Regions from separate parts of the Arthrobacter sp. TJ-240 genome, predicted to be linked through region 1. Evidence: riboswitches for the same ligand, from Rfam matches in the RefSeq annotation. Region 1 holds a riboswitch; the other holds the start of a gene.

Region 1 (7,385 bases):
GGGACCGGGGCGTCGCGATCCTGTTCGTCTCCCACTTCCTCGAACAGGTCTACGAGGTCTCCGACCGCATGACCGTGCTCCGCAACGGCCGGCTCGTGGGTGAGTACCCGACCCGCGACCTGCCGCGCATGGGCCTGATCTCCAAGATGATCGGCAAGGAACTGGATGCCCTGACCGAACTCGAGGAGGCCGAGAGCCGGCGCCACCCGGACCGCACGCAACAGGTGCCGTTCCTGCAGGCGGACGGCCTGGGCAGGAAGGGCTCGGTGCGGGACGTCACGGTCACCGTCCACGCAGGGGAGATCCTCGGCCTCGCCGGGCTGCTCGGGTCGGGCCGCACCGAGACGGCGAGGCTGCTCTTCGGCGCCGATCGCGCGGACCAGGGACAGCTGACCATCAGCGGCACGTCCCGGACGCTGCGCACGCCGCGATCCGCCATCGACCGCGGCATCGCCTTCTCCTCGGAGAACCGGAAGGAGGAGGGACTCATCGGGGACCTGTCGGTCCGCGACAACCTGATCCTCGCGATGCAGGCCGGCAAGGGCTGGTGGCGACGCGTACCGCGCGCCACTCAGGACGAGCTGGCCGAGCGGTTCATCAGGGCCCTCGACATCCGCCCGTCCAACAAGGAATCGCTCATCCGGGACCTCAGCGGCGGCAACCAGCAGAAGGTGCTGCTCGCCCGCTGGCTCATCACCGACCCGAAGCTGCTCATCCTCGACGAGCCGACCCGGGGCATCGACATCGGCGCCAAGACGCAGATCCAGAAGCTCATCAGCAACCTCGCAGCCGACGGCATGTCCGTCATCTTCATCTCGGCCGAACTCGAGGAAGTGCTGCGCCTCAGCGACCACATCGCCATCCTCAAGGACCGGCAGATGGTGGCGGACATCCCCAACGACGGAGTCACCATGGAAGACGTCATGACGGTCATCGCGGGAACGAATCCATGAGCGCGCTGCTGAAGCACCGCCTCACCTGGCCCGTCCTCGCGCTGGTCCTGCTGCTCCTGCTCAACCAGCTCTTCCGCGCGGACTTCCTCTCGGTCCGCGTCCAGGACGGCCACCTGTACGGGAGCCTGATCGACATCCTGCGCAACGGGGCCCCGACCATCCTGATCGCGCTCGGCATGACACTCGTGATCGCCTCCCGCGGCATCGACCTCTCCGTGGGAGCGATCGCAGCCATCGCCGGTGCCGTCTCCTGCATGTACATCTACAGCTCCCCCGATCCCACCTCCCTGCAGACCGCTGCCACCGGGGTGGCGATCGCCGTCGTCGCCGGGCTCCTCCTCGGGGCGTGGAACGGATTCCTGGTCTCGGTCATCGGGATCCAGCCCATCATCGCGACGCTCGTCCTCATGACCGCCGGCCGGGGGCTCGCCCAGCTGGTCACCGACGGGCAGATCATCTCCGTCTCCAACGACTCCTACCGGGCGATCGGCGCCGGCTTCTTCCTGGGCCTGCCCATCTCGATCCTCATCGCGGCGGCCGCCTTCGGCGCCGCCGGCCTGCTCACGCGCCGCACGGCCCTCGGCACGCTCATCGAGGCCGTGGGGATCAACCCCGTGGCCAGCCGGCTCGCCGGGCTCGATGCCCGCACCATCACCTGGACCGTCTACATCTTCAGCGGACTGTGCGCGGCGGTCGCGGGCCTCATGATCAGCTCGAACGTCACCGCCGCGGACTCCAACAACGCCGGCCTCTACATCGAGATGGACGCGATCCTCGCCGTCGTCATCGGCGGCACGTCGCTGGCCGGTGGCCGCTACAGCCTGGTGGGGACGCTCGTCGGGGCGCTCATCATCCAGACCCTGACCACCACCGTCTACACGCTGGGCATCCCGCCCGAGGCGACCCTGGTGTTCAAGGCGCTCGTGGTGATCGCCGTCTGCCTCCTGCAGTCCCCCCGGGCCCGCACCCTCTTCGGGCGACGCAGGCCCCTTGTCCCCGCGCAGCCCCGGGTGGAGGTGGCCGCCTGATGTCCGTCCTCACCCGCACCTCCGCACCGCTCGACCGCTCCCGGATCAGCCGCCTCCAGGGCAAGGCACGGTACGCCCCCACGCTGGCGACCGTGGGCCTGTTCGTCGCGATGTTCGCCGTCGGCGCCGCCATGTACCCCGGGTTCCTGTCCGGGCAGGTCTTCCTGAACCTCCTGATCGACAACACCTTCCTGATCGTGCTCGCCGTCGGCATGACGTTCGTGATCCTCACCGGGGGCATCGACCTGTCGGTCGGGTCCGTCGTCGCACTGTCCATGATGATCGCCGCGGCACTCCTGCAGGCCGGCTGGAACCCGGTCGCGGTGATCCTCCTCGTGCTCCTGACGGGGGCGAGCTTCGGCCTCGCTATGGGCCTGGTCATCCAGGTCTTCGAGATCCAGCCGTTCATCGTGACCCTCGCCGGGCTGTTCCTGGCCCGCGGCCTCTGCTACGTCATCAGCGTCGACTCCATCACCGTGACCGACCCGTTCTTCACGTCGATGGCCCAGGCGAGGATCCCACTGGCGGGGAAGCTGTTCGTCTCTCCCGGCGTCGTGATCGCCCTGCTCGTCGTCGCCGTCGCGTTCTACGTGCTGCACCAGACGCGCTTCGGCCGCACCGTGTACGCGATCGGCGGCGGGGAGTCCTCCGCGGTGCTCATGGGCCTCGCCGTCCCGCGCACCAAGGTGCTCGTGTACGGGATCAGCGGCGTGTGCTCCGCGATCGCCGGGATCCTGTTCTCCTTCTACAGCCTCTCCGGGTACAGCCTGGCGGCCACGGGGCTGGAGCTCGACGCGATCGCCGCGGTGGTGGTCGGCGGCACGCTGCTGACCGGCGGGTACGGGTACGTGCTCGGCTCCCTCGCGGGAGTGCTCGTCCTCGGCATCGTCCAGACGTTCATCTCCTACGAGGGCACGCTGAGCTCCTGGTGGACGCGCATCGTGATCGGCGCCCTGCTCCTCGCCTTCATCCTGCTGCAGAAGCTGTTCACCCGGAAGGTCGGACTCACCTGACGTCGCGGACCCCCCGCTAGGCTGGGGCCCATGACGGTTCTCGTGTTCCTCGACCCCGACCACGACGACGGCAGGATCGCGGACGCCTCGCAGCCGCAGCTGATGATCACCGATCTCGGCGCCACCCGCGGCGACGGCGTCTTCGAATCCATGCTCGCCGTCGAGGGGACGCCCCGCAAGGAGCAGGCGCACCTGGCGCGGCTCGCGTCGTCGGCCGCGGCCCTCGACCTGGTGGTGCCGGAAGCGGACGCCTGGAGCCGTGCCATCCGGACCGCCCTCGGCGAGTTCGCGAGCGCCGAGCCGGACCTGGGCAGCGCCGTCGTGAAGCTCGTGGCCACCCGCGGCGTGGAGAGCGCGGGACGGCCGACGGCGTGGGTGCAGGTGGCGCCCGTCCCGGCGGCCACGCTGGCGCAGCGCGAGGCGGGCGTGAGGGTCCTGTTCCTCGAGCGCGGGTACGACAGCACCGTGGCGCAGCGCGCACCGTGGCTGCTCATGGGCGCCAAGACGCTCTCCTACGCCGTCAACATGGCCGCGATCCGCCACGCGAAGGCGTCCGGCGCGGACGACGTCATCTTCACCTCCTCCGACGGCAAGGTCCTCGAGGGGCCCACGTCCACCGTGCTGCTCGCCTACGTGCGCGACGGGCGGAAGACGCTCGTCACGCCGCAGCTCGAGAGCGGCATCCTGGCCGGCACCTCGCAGGCCGCGCTGTTCGCCGCGGCGAAGGAGCAGGGGTGGGACCTCGGGTACGGGCCGCTCGAACCGCACCACCTCCTCGACGCCGATGCCGTGTGGCTCATCTCGAGCATCCGGCTCCTCGTGCCTGTCCTCTCGCTCGACGGGCAGGAGATCCGCACCTCCTCCGCCCTCACCGGGGAACTGACCGCACTCGTGGACCGGTTCGTGTGAAGTCGGCCACACTCTGCCCGTGAACTGCCGGGATTCCGCGTCAAGGGGCGCAATATCCCCGATCCTGTTTTGACCGGACGCTCCGTGCTGCCCTAGCGTTTTGCTCAAATCAAGAGTTCCAGCCATCGGCCCTGGCCGGCTGGACAGCAACCCTCTCCCGTAGTGGGGTGCTCCAGGTGAAGATTCGGCCGCCGGGTCCAGTCCCCCGGTCGGCAAGTACGGCGTCGTGCGGTCCTTCCCCGGTGTTCGGCCCGGTCCGACCGCCACAGCGCGCACAGCCCAGAACAGCGAGCGTGTAACCCAGCAGCCAGCAGTCCTCCCGCCGGTCTCCGGCGTCCCAGCACCCCACCCAGCGCGCCCGTTCCCGGGCCCGCCACCACGAAGGACACCATGAACCTCTCCCGTAAGGTCCTCACGGCACTGACCGTGCCCCTGCTCGCCCTGACGGTCTCCTGCGGCAGCTCCAGCAGCAGCGAACCCACCGAGACCACCGATGCCCTGGCCGGCAGCGACCAGCAGTCGCTGGACAAGTACACCACCGAGACCACCACCCCGGTCGAGGAGATCGATCCGGCGGACCTCGGCCTGATCACCGACGGCACGCTGCGCGTCGGCACGCTCTCGGACGCCCCGCCGAACATCTTCCTGGAGGACGGTGTCTTCACCGGCTACGACAACGAGCTGCTGCGCGCCATCGGCGACAAGCTGGGCCTCGAGGTGGAGTTCGCGTCCACGGACTTCTCCGCGCTCCTCGCGCAGGTGCAGAACAAGCAGTACGACGTCGGCTCCTCCTCGATCTCCACGACCGAGGCCCGCCGGGAGAACGTCGGCTTCACCAACGGCTACGACTTCGGCTACATGGCCGTCGTCGCGAAGACCGACTCCTCCGTCACCGGCTTCGACTCCCTGTCCGAGAGCACGCGCGTCGGCGTGGTCCAGGGCACCGTCCAGGACGACTACGTCACCAACACCCTGGGCCTCGAGCCCGTGCGCTTCCCGGACTACAACACCGTCTACGCCAACGTGAAGAACGGGCAGGTGGACGCCTGGGTGGCACCGTCGCAGCAGGCCACCGGCCAGGTGAAGGAGGGCGACGACACCACGATCGCCGAGACGATCATCAACACCGAGAACTTCACCGCGTACGCCGTGAACAGCGAGAACCAGCCGCTCATCGACGCCCTGAACGCGGGTCTCGACGCCGTCGTCGCCGACGGCACCTGGTCCGAGCTCACCAAGGAGTGGTACCCGGACCGCGAGATGCCCACCGACTGGAAGCCCGGCAGCAAAGCCGTGGAAGTAAAGTAGCGGTCCCTGCATGGACGCCCTGGAACAACTCGGAAAAACCTTCTTCGACTGGGAGGCGATGGCCGCCGTCCTGCCGGACCTCCTGACCGTCGGCCTGCCGAACACGCTCATGCTCGCGCTGGCCTCGGGGATCATCGGGACGATCGTCGGCATGATCCTCGCGATCATGGGGATCTCCCGCAACCGGGTGCTCCGCTGGATCGCGCGCATCTACACGGACATCTTCCGCGGGCTCCCCGCCGTCGTGATCATCCTGCTCATCGGTCTGGGACTGGGTCCGATCCTCCGGGAGATCACGGGCAGTACCAGTCCGTACCCCCTGGGCATCCTCGCCCTCTCGCTGATCGCCTCTGCCTACATCGGCGAGATCTTCCGCTCCGGCATCCAGAGCGTGGAGAAGGGACAGCTGGAGGCTTCGCGCGCCCTGGGCTTCAGCTACAGCGCGTCCATGCAGCTCGTGGTGGTCCCCCAGGGCGTGCGGCGCGTGCTGCCGGCCCTGGTGAACCAGTTCATCTCGCTGATCAAGGAGTCCTCACTGGTCTACTTCATCGGCCTCGTGGCCAGTGAGCGTGAGCTCTTCCGGGTCGGCAACGACGCGGCGAGCAACACCGGCAACCTGTCACCGCTCATCGCGGCCGGGCTGTTGTACCTGTGCCTGACCATCCCGCTGACGCACCTCGTGAACTTCATCGACAACCGGCTCCGCGTGGGCAGGAAGCAGAAGCCCGAGCCGGACGAACTGGCCGCGAAGATCGGCGAAGGAGCGAAGGCGTGAAGATCCAGGAATCCGGGACCCTGACCGGCAAGGACCTGCACCTGTCCTTCGGCTCCAACCACGTGCTGCGCGGCATCGACCTGCACGTGGACCAGGGCACGACGGCGTCCGTCATCGGCCCGTCCGGCTCCGGGAAGTCCACCCTGCTGCGGGTCCTGAACCGGCTGATCGAACCCGACCAGGGCGACATCCTGCTGGACGGCCGGTCCGTGCTCAAGGACAACCCGGACGAGCTGCGCCGGCGCATCGGCATGGTGTTCCAGCAGTTCAACCTCTTCCCGCACAAGACGGTGCTGGACAATGTCTCGCTGGCCCTCCGCAAGCTCCGGAGGATGTCCGCGGACGAGGCCCGGGAGAAGGCCCTCGCGCAGCTGGACCTCGTGGGCCTGAAGCACAAGGCCGATGTCCGGCCCGGCAACCTCTCCGGCGGCCAGCAGCAGCGCGTCGCCATCGCCCGGGCACTGGCCATGGACCCCGAGGTGATGTTCTTCGACGAGGCCACCTCGGCCCTGGACCCGGAACTCGTGAAGGGCGTCCTCGCGCTCATGGCGGACCTCGCGGCCGGGGGCATGACCATGGTGGTCGTCACCCACGAGATGGGTTTCTCGCGCAATGTCTCGGACACCGTGACGTTCATGGACGGCGGTGTGGTGGTCGAGACCGGACCGCCGGCCGCGATCTTCGACGACCCGCAGACGCCGCGCCTGAGGTCGTTCCTCTCGGACGTGCTCTAGCACTGCGTCGGTTCCACCACGGGGGCCCGCTTCGGCGGGCCCCCGTTCGCGTCTGCCGCGGGTCCCGCCCGGGACGCCGGGCGCTCGGAGAGCCACGGCCCGGGCCGTCCGGTCAGGACAGCAGGAAGCTCCACGTCCCCGCAAGCACGGCCGCCGTCACCGCGCCCGCGGCGATGAGCAGCCCGACGACGGCGACGACGGCGTCGAGGCCCGAGAAGGTGCTCGTCCGGGCCCAGGTGCGGGTTCCGCCGCCGAAGCCGCGCGCCTCCATCGCCGTCGCGAGCCGGGTGGCCCGTCGGATGGCCTGCACGATCAGCCCGAAGGACTGCCCCAGCAGGTTCCGGGTGCGGGCGAGGACGGAGCCGTCCGAGCCGATGCCGCGGGCGTGCCGCGCGAGGCCGAGGGTTTCCCACTGCTCCACGAGGAGGCCCACGAGCCGCAGCGCCGCCAGCCCGCCGAGGACGAAGCGGTGCGGCAGGTGCAGCTTCTGCGCGAGGGCGTCGGCGAGGTCGGTGGGGTCGGTGGTGAGGAGGATGAAGATGCCCGGCAGCGCCAGCCCCAGCCCCCTCAGCCCGACGGCGATGCCCGCGGCCACGGATCCCTCGGTGAACAGGAACGGCCCGACGTCGAGCAGGACCGCCCCGGTCTTCTCGGCGAGCAGGGCG
Region 2 (7,385 bases), on a different contig from region 1:
CTGCTCAACGCCTCGCTGATTGCGATCACGCCTCTGGCCGTCAGCGAGGATGAGGCTGTGACCCTCGACGACCTCGAGGTCATCTCCGGCATCTCGCAGGACGACTATGTGCTCGTCGCCAATGCCGAGTCCGAGTACAAGACGGTCGAAGACATCGTCGCTGCGGACAAGGCCTTCAATTTCGCGACGACAGGCGTCGGCACGGGAAGCCAGCTCGCCCAGGCTCTGCTCTTCAAGCAAGCCGGCGTCGAGGGCACCGACGTCCCGTTCGACGGCGGCTCCCCGGCCATGACGGCCATCCTCGGCAATCAGGTCGACTTCGCCACGATTCAACTGGGCGAGGCGATGCCCCAGATCGAGGCCGGTACCCTGACTCCGATCGTCACCTTCTCCGAAGAGCGCAACCAGTACCTGCCCGATGTCCCTACCGCCCTCGAGGCCGGCTACGACGTCCCCGTCTCCCAGTACCGTGCGATCGCCGCTCCCAAGGGCACCCCCGAGCCTGCCCTGGAAAAGCTCCGCGAGGCAGTCTCGGCCGCCTTCGAGAGCGAGGAGTACAAGTCCTTCAACGAGGAGAATCTCTTCACCCCGCACGAGATCGACGGTGAGCAGGTCGCCGAGGAGTGGACGGCCAACGCCGCGAAGTACAAGGAGCTTGTGGAGAAGTACGACATCGACCTCGGCGGCGAGTGACCATGCCGGCCCCTGATGCGGACCACCGGGCAGCCGGCGGTTCGCACCCCCTCCACCCCGAGCGTCAGCACACCGTGCACCGCTCGGATCTCGTCGACGATGTCGTCGACGACCTCACGCCGGAGGATCTCGCCGCGCAATGGGAAGCGGAGAAACCGCCAGCCGCAGGCCCGGGTGCGAACATCGCCTCGGCGGTCGTCGTCATCGCCATCGGAGTCGCAGGCACCATCGGGTCGCTAGGACTCGGGCTGGGTTCTCCCGCCGACCCGGAGCCCGGTCTGTGGCCCTTCATGATCAGTGTCCTGCTCATCGTGCTGGGAACAGCCCTCGCACTGTTCGGCCGGAAGGTCCTGGATGCGGAGAAGTTCTCCCGTTCCAGCCTGCAGGTCGCAGCAGGCCTGGCCAGCCTCATCGTCTTCACCCTGCTGATCGGGCGGATCGGCTTCGAGATCCCGGCCCTGATCCTCAATGTGGTCTGGCTCCGTTTCCTGGGCCGTGAGTCCTGGCGGATGACGATCCTGCTGAGCGTCGTGATCACTGTTGCGTTCTACCTGCTCTTCGTCCTGGCCCTCAACGTGCCCATCCCGCATCTGTTCTAGGGAATCCCATGGAATTTTTCGAACCGGTACTGAACGGTTTCGGCGTCGTCCTCGAGCCGACCAACCTGCTGTACTGCCTGCTCGGCGTCGTCATCGGTATGCTGATCGGCGTCCTGCCCGGTCTCGGCCCCGCAGCGACCATCGCGATCCTGTTGCCGCTGACCTACGGCATCGAACCCGTCACCGCCATCATCATGCTCTCCGGTATCTTCTACGGGGCTCAATACGGCGGCACGATCACCTCGGTGCTGCTCCGGCTTCCGGGGGAAGCGTCCTCGGTGGTCACCGTCTTCGACGGATACGCCCTCACGAAACAGGGCAAGGCAGGCACCGCCCTCGGCGTCGCTGCCATCGGCTCCTTCATCGGTGGCACCGTCGCCATCATCGGCCTCACCTTCCTGGCACCGCTCGTCGCCGGCTTCGCCCTGGATTTCGGGCCCCCCGAGTACACCGCCCTGGCGCTGCTCGGCATCCTGCTCGTAGCAACCGTCAGTAACGGCGGCCGCCTCAAATCCCTGATCGCAGCAGCCATCGGACTCCTGCTCGCCACCGTCGGACGGGACGGTTTCACCGGTGAGTCCCGATTCACGCTCGGCAGTCTCTCCCTCGCCGACGGGCTCGACTTCGTGCCCATCGCCATGGGTATCTTCGGCCTCGGCGAGATCCTCTACAACCTCGAGGAACGCCACAACAAGGTCCAGGCGCCGGCCAAGGTCGCCAACGTCTGGCCCTCGCGCAAGGACCTCAAGCAGTCCTCCGGCGCCATCGGCCGCGGATCCGTCCTCGGCTTCTTCCTCGGTATCCTCCCCGGAGGCGGCGCGACCCTCTCCTCACTGGCCGCCTACGCCATGGAGAAGAAGCGCGCGAAAGACCCCTCCCGCTTCGGCAGGGGAGCGATCGAAGGCGTCGCCGGCCCCGAGACCGCGAACAACGCGGCAGCGACCTCGTCGTTCATCCCGCTGCTGACGCTCGGCATCCCGGCGAACGCGACCATGGCCATCATCTTCGGCGCCCTCCTCATTCAGGGCGTCACACCCGGACCGCAGCTCGTACAGAACGATCCGGAACTGTTCTGGGGCGTCGTGAACTCCATGTACATCGGCAATATCCTGCTGCTGATCATGAGCATCCCCCTGGTCGGCATCTTCGTGCGGATCCTCCGTGTACGTCCTGCGATTCTCGCCCCGGTGACGGTGCTCATCACCCTGATCGGTGTCTACACCATCAACAACAGCATCTTCGACATCTGGCTGGTCATCTTCTTCGGCATCGTCGGATACCTGATGAAGAAGTTCGGCTTCGAACCCGGTCCCCTCGTGCTCGCCTTCGTCCTCGGAGCCCTCCTCGAGGAGAGCCTGCGCAGGTCCCTGCTGCTCTTCGGCGGTGACGCCACACAATTCGCCGGGCGCCCCATCACAGCCGTGCTTCTCTTCGTGTTCATCGTCGTCATCCTTCTTCCCGTCATCCAGAAGGCGCTGAAGAACCGCTCGGCGAGGCAGGCGTCCACCACCAACAAGAAGGAAACGGTATGAGCATCCTCATCGGATATGTCCCGACCCCCGAAGGGGAAGCGGCCCTTGACGCCGGCCTCAAGGAGGCACAACTGCGCAACACCAATGTGGTCATCCTGAACTCACCGCGGAAAGGTGCGCCAGTCGACGCGTCCCTCGTCCCGGAGGAGCAGGTGGCCGACCTCGTGAAGCGGGCGCGGGACCTTGGAGTCGACGCCGTCGTGCGGCAGCCGGGACACGCTGATGACCTCACCGAGGAGTTCATCGGCCTCGCTCAGGAAGTGGACGCGTCCCTCATCGTCATCGGGCTGCGGAAGAGAAGCCAGGTCGGCAAGTTCATCCTCGGCAGCCATGCACAGCGCATCCTGCTGCAGGTCGACCGGCCCGTCCTGGCCGTCAAAGCCGGCGACGAGTTCAGCACCACGAGCTGAAGATCTGTGGCCTCACTGCCACACCAGTGTTCCGGGGCCACCCTGTAAACCGAAGCGCGGCAGGGTGGTCCCGGTTCGCACCAGTCGGGCTGGCGTCCGATACCGCCCTGGCTCTGGGCTGAGGATTTTCAGGCGTGTTATGTCTATACTTCCAACAGCTTCAAGAACTGCGGCCGTCAAGCTCCGACTAGGCCGCATACCAACCCCGCGCTCATAGGGTGGTTCGGATGACGAAGCGGCCCGCATTCGCCCCTTCGGTGGGTATCTGGTGCGGGCAAGAGCTCGCGAAAGGACGCGGCCCTGCGCCGTCCGCCCATGACACCACCCCCAGCCAAAGCGTTCCCCGCACAGATCCCGATGATCGCGTTGAGCATCCAGGACTACGAAGTGCTCACGGCTCCGCGCGAGGCGTTCGTCGCCTTCCTCCTGACGCCGCGATCAGAAGGGGAGTCCGCCAGGAGAGCGGGCCGACGGCCGACGGGTAACTGAGGCATGGCATCGCCGAGCGGCCTCCTTCTGGACACCGACGTCATCGCGGAGTTGCGTGGTCCGAGCCCCCATCCCGCCGTCACCGGGTTCCTCCATCGGCGCCGTCACTTCCGCATCTTCGTCTCCGCGCTGACCATCGGCGAGCTGCACTCGCTGGGCCGCCGGAACGAGCACTTCCCGGACCTCGAAGCCTGGCTGCACGAATTCACGGAACGGTTCGGCACCAACATCCTGTCCGTCGACGTCGACGTCGCCGTGGCGTGGGGGCCGCTCGCCGGTCTTGCCGACGTGGCCCTCGCCGATTCCCTGATCGCGGCGACAGCCCTCCACAAGGGCCTCGCTGTCGTATCGGGGAACATCGAACCGTACCGGAGGCTGGCGGTTCCGGCCATCAATCCCTGGACAGCGGCAGAGCGGTCCCCGGAACCCCACGGCGTCGTTCCATGACGTCGCGACGGACCTTTGTGACAGAGGCTGTGTCGCATGACGTCACGCAGCGCCATGTTGCGCCAGGTTTGCCGCCCGGCGCGGCGCGCTGCTTAGAGTGATCCCACCAACCATCAAGAGCGGCCGAGAGATCTGGCTTGTTGACGCCGCAGCAACCATTTGGCTGTCCCCTCGGGGACAGCGGAAACGGTGCTAATGCCAGAACCGATGGAGACACATCAGTGAACCCACGTGAGGACTCGGCGTGCCCGCGCCCGGTACCACTGGTTCGCGGCATCCTGCTGGTGCGCTCCCTCGGCCCTACCGAGGAGCTCGAATGGTATTTTCAGGACACGGAGCGGTACCGCCGTCGCTCTCCTACGAGCTGTACCCGCCGGCCACCCCGGAGGCCGGCGACACCGTCCTGCGGACGATCGACGAACTCGGAGCCACCCGTCCCGACTACGTCTCGGTGACCTACAGCGGCACACCGGCACGACGACGGGCATCGGTCGAGCTCATCGACCACCTGATCACCAGCACCCGGCTCCGCCCGGTAGCCCATCTCTGCTGCGTGGGGGAGACACGGGAGAGCCTGGACCTGCTGGTGCGGCAGTTCGTCGGGCTGGGAGTCAGGGGCATACTGGCCCTGCGCGGGGACCTGCCGACGGAGCCGGGGGTGTTCTGCGGCGAGCTGCCCTTCGCCCGGGACCTGGTGGCACTGATCCGGGAGGTCGAGACCAGGCACGGTGCTTCACTCGCCGGTGGCCGTCTCGCGGTGGGGGTGGCGGCCTATCCGACCACGCACCCCGAGTCGCCGTCATTCCTGCACGATGTCGAGGTATTGATCTCGAAGCAACGCTCCGGCGCCGACTTCGCCATCACGCAGGTGTACTTCGACCCCGCCGACTACGTGCGCCTGGTCCTCGCAGCCCGCACGGCCGGCGTCACCATCCCGATCATTCCCGGCGTGATGCCCACCGTCAGTGTCCGGCGGCTCGAGCGGCTGGCCATCATGACCGGCGTACGTCCCGACGCCGAGCTGCTGCACCGCCTGGAAACGGCCTCGAGTGATGCCGAATGCCGGCGGATCGGCGTGCGGGCAGCGGCGGCGCTGGCCCGGGCGGCCTTCGAGGCAGGAGCGCCTGGCCTCCATCTCTACACCTTCAACGACTTCCGAGCGTCCCTCGACGTCGTCGAACAGCTCGACCTCCCGGCGGCTCGCCTCGCCGGCGCCGTTCCGGGCTGAACGGCCCGGACCCACCAGATCCAGAACCGACACCACCTTCGAAGGAGCACCACATGAGTACCGCCGACACCTTCCCCGCCGCCACGATCCTGGGCTACCCGCGCATCGGGCCGGACCGGGAGCTGAAGAAGGCACTGGAGGCCTACTGGGCCGGCCGCCTGGACGAGGCAGGGCTGCACCGTGCGGCCGAGCAGTTGCAGGACCGCTCGGTTGCACGGCTCGCCGAGCTGGGCCTGAAGGAGGCCGATTCCTCCATCCCTGCGGATTTCGCCCTCTACGATCAGGTCCTCGACGCCACGGCGGCCCTGGGCGCGCTGCCGTCCCGGTTCGCGGACCTGGCCGGTGAGGACGGGTCCGTGGACACAGCCGCCTACTTCACGCTGGCCCGGGGCGACGGCGACCGCGCGCCGCTGGAGCTGACCAAGTGGTTCGACACGAACTACCACTACCTCGTGCCCGAGATCGGCCCGGGAACCCCGTTCACCGCGGTGGCGCACCGCCTGACGTCCATCATCCGACGGCAGAAGAACCGCGGCGCCGTATTGCGCCCGGTGCTGGTGGGCCCTGTGACCTACCTGCTGCTCGCCAAGGCCGAGGAGGGGGCACCCGCCGGGTTCGACCCCCTGTCCCGGATCGACGACGCCGTGGCGGCCTACGGGGGAATCCTCGCGGCCCTGGCGGAGGCGGGAGCCGCGTGGGTACAGCTGGACGAGCCGGGCCTCGTGGGCGACCGCGGCGGCGAGCTGGCGGCACCCGGCGGGCTGGTGGAGCGGGTGTACCGGCAGCTGGCGGGTACCACGGACCGCCCGGCTCTCCTGGTGACCACGGGTTACGGTACCGCCGGTGATCCGGCGGAGCCGGGCCAGGCGCTGGCCGTGCTCGCCGCGGCGGGCGTCGACGCGGTGCACGCGGACCTGGTCCGGGGAGCGCGGCCCTCGGTCGGGGCGCTGCAGGCGCTGGTCGACACGCGCCTCGTGGCCGGCGTCGTGGACGGACGGAACGTCTGGGGGAACGACCTGCGCTCCTCCCTGGCCACCCTGGAGGAACTGCAGTCGGAGACCGCGCACGCGGTCAGCACGGCGACGTCCACCTCGCTGCTGCACGTGCCGCACGACGTGGTGGCCGAGACCGCCCTGCCGGAACACCTGCCGGCGTGGCTCGCCTTCGCCGACCAGAAGATCGTCGAGGTGGTGGTCCTGGCACGCGGACTCGCCGAGGGCCGGGCGGCGGTGGCCGACGACCTCCAGGCGTCGGAGGCGGTGCTGCGCGAACGCGCGCTGTTCGACGGCGTCGTCGTGGACCGCGTGCGCACGCGCACTGCCGCACTGACCGAGGAGGCGTTCACCCGCGGCTCCGCCGCACACCGGGCCGACCTGCAGCAGGAGAGGCTGGGGCTGCCCCTGCTGCCGACCACCACCATCGGTTCCTTCCCGCAGACCGACGAGGTGCGCGCCGCCCGCGCCGCGGCCCGCAACGGCAACATCTCCCCGGCGGAGTACGAGCAGTTCCTGCGGCAGGAGATCACCCGCGTGGTGCGGTTGCAGGAGGACCTCGGACTGGACGTGCTGGTGCACGGCGAGCCGGAGCGCAACGACATGGTCCAGTACTTCGCGGAGAACTTCGACGGCTTCGCGGCCACGGAGCAGGGTTGGGTGCAGTCCTACGGCTCGCGCTGCACCCGGCCGTCCATCCTGTGGGGCGACGTCACGCGCCCGGAGGCGTTCACAGTCCCGTGGATCACCTTCGCCCAGTCGCTGACACAACACCCGCTCAAGGGCATGCTCACCGGCCCGGTCACCATCCTTGCCTGGTCCTTCGTCCGCGACGACCAGCCGCTGGGCGAGACAGCCAACCAGGTGGCGCTGGCCCTGCGGGACGAGATCGCCGACCTGGAGGCGGCAGGCATCTCGATCGTGCAGGTGGACGAGCCGGCCCTGCGTGAACTGCTGCCGCTGCGTTCGGCGGACCAGCAGGCGTACCTGGACTG

What was found. A riboswitch is a leader RNA that binds a small molecule or an ion and turns the genes downstream of it on or off. The one in region 1 is predicted to bind S-adenosylmethionine.
Region 2: it holds a riboswitch for S-adenosylmethionine, as region 1 does, so the genes downstream of both, AC4D2C_RS03840 (PIN domain-containing protein) here and AC4D2C_RS10510 (ABC transporter substrate-binding protein) in region 1, are expected to answer to the same signal.

What each region holds. Positions count from the first base shown of each region.
Region 1 covers NZ_JBZCNG010000003.1:474,587-481,971, forward strand. Annotated here, with positions in the region: gene AC4D2C_RS10490 (sugar ABC transporter ATP-binding protein) at 1-953, shown strand, start outside; gene AC4D2C_RS10495 (ABC transporter permease) at 950-1,981, shown strand; gene yjfF (galactofuranose ABC transporter, permease protein YjfF) at 1,981-2,994, shown strand; gene AC4D2C_RS10505 (aminodeoxychorismate lyase) at 3,025-3,903, shown strand; SAM riboswitch class IV at 4,011-4,128, shown strand; gene AC4D2C_RS10510 (ABC transporter substrate-binding protein) at 4,294-5,211, shown strand; gene AC4D2C_RS10515 (amino acid ABC transporter permease) at 5,222-5,986, shown strand; gene AC4D2C_RS10520 (amino acid ABC transporter ATP-binding protein) at 5,983-6,720, shown strand; gene AC4D2C_RS10525 (energy-coupling factor transporter transmembrane component T family protein) at 6,833-7,385, opposite strand, start outside.
Region 2 covers NZ_JBZCNG010000001.1:780,050-787,434, forward strand. Annotated here, with positions in the region: gene AC4D2C_RS03820 (Bug family tripartite tricarboxylate transporter substrate binding protein) at 1-693, shown strand, start outside; gene AC4D2C_RS03825 (tripartite tricarboxylate transporter TctB family protein) at 696-1,292, shown strand; gene AC4D2C_RS03830 (tripartite tricarboxylate transporter permease) at 1,301-2,824, shown strand; gene AC4D2C_RS03835 (universal stress protein) at 2,821-3,234, shown strand; SAM riboswitch class IV at 3,393-3,521, shown strand; gene AC4D2C_RS03840 (PIN domain-containing protein) at 3,727-4,170, shown strand; SAM riboswitch class I at 4,278-4,384, shown strand; gene AC4D2C_RS03845 (methylenetetrahydrofolate reductase) at 4,487-5,398, shown strand; gene metE (5-methyltetrahydropteroyltriglutamate--homocysteine S-methyltransferase) at 5,452-7,385, shown strand, end outside.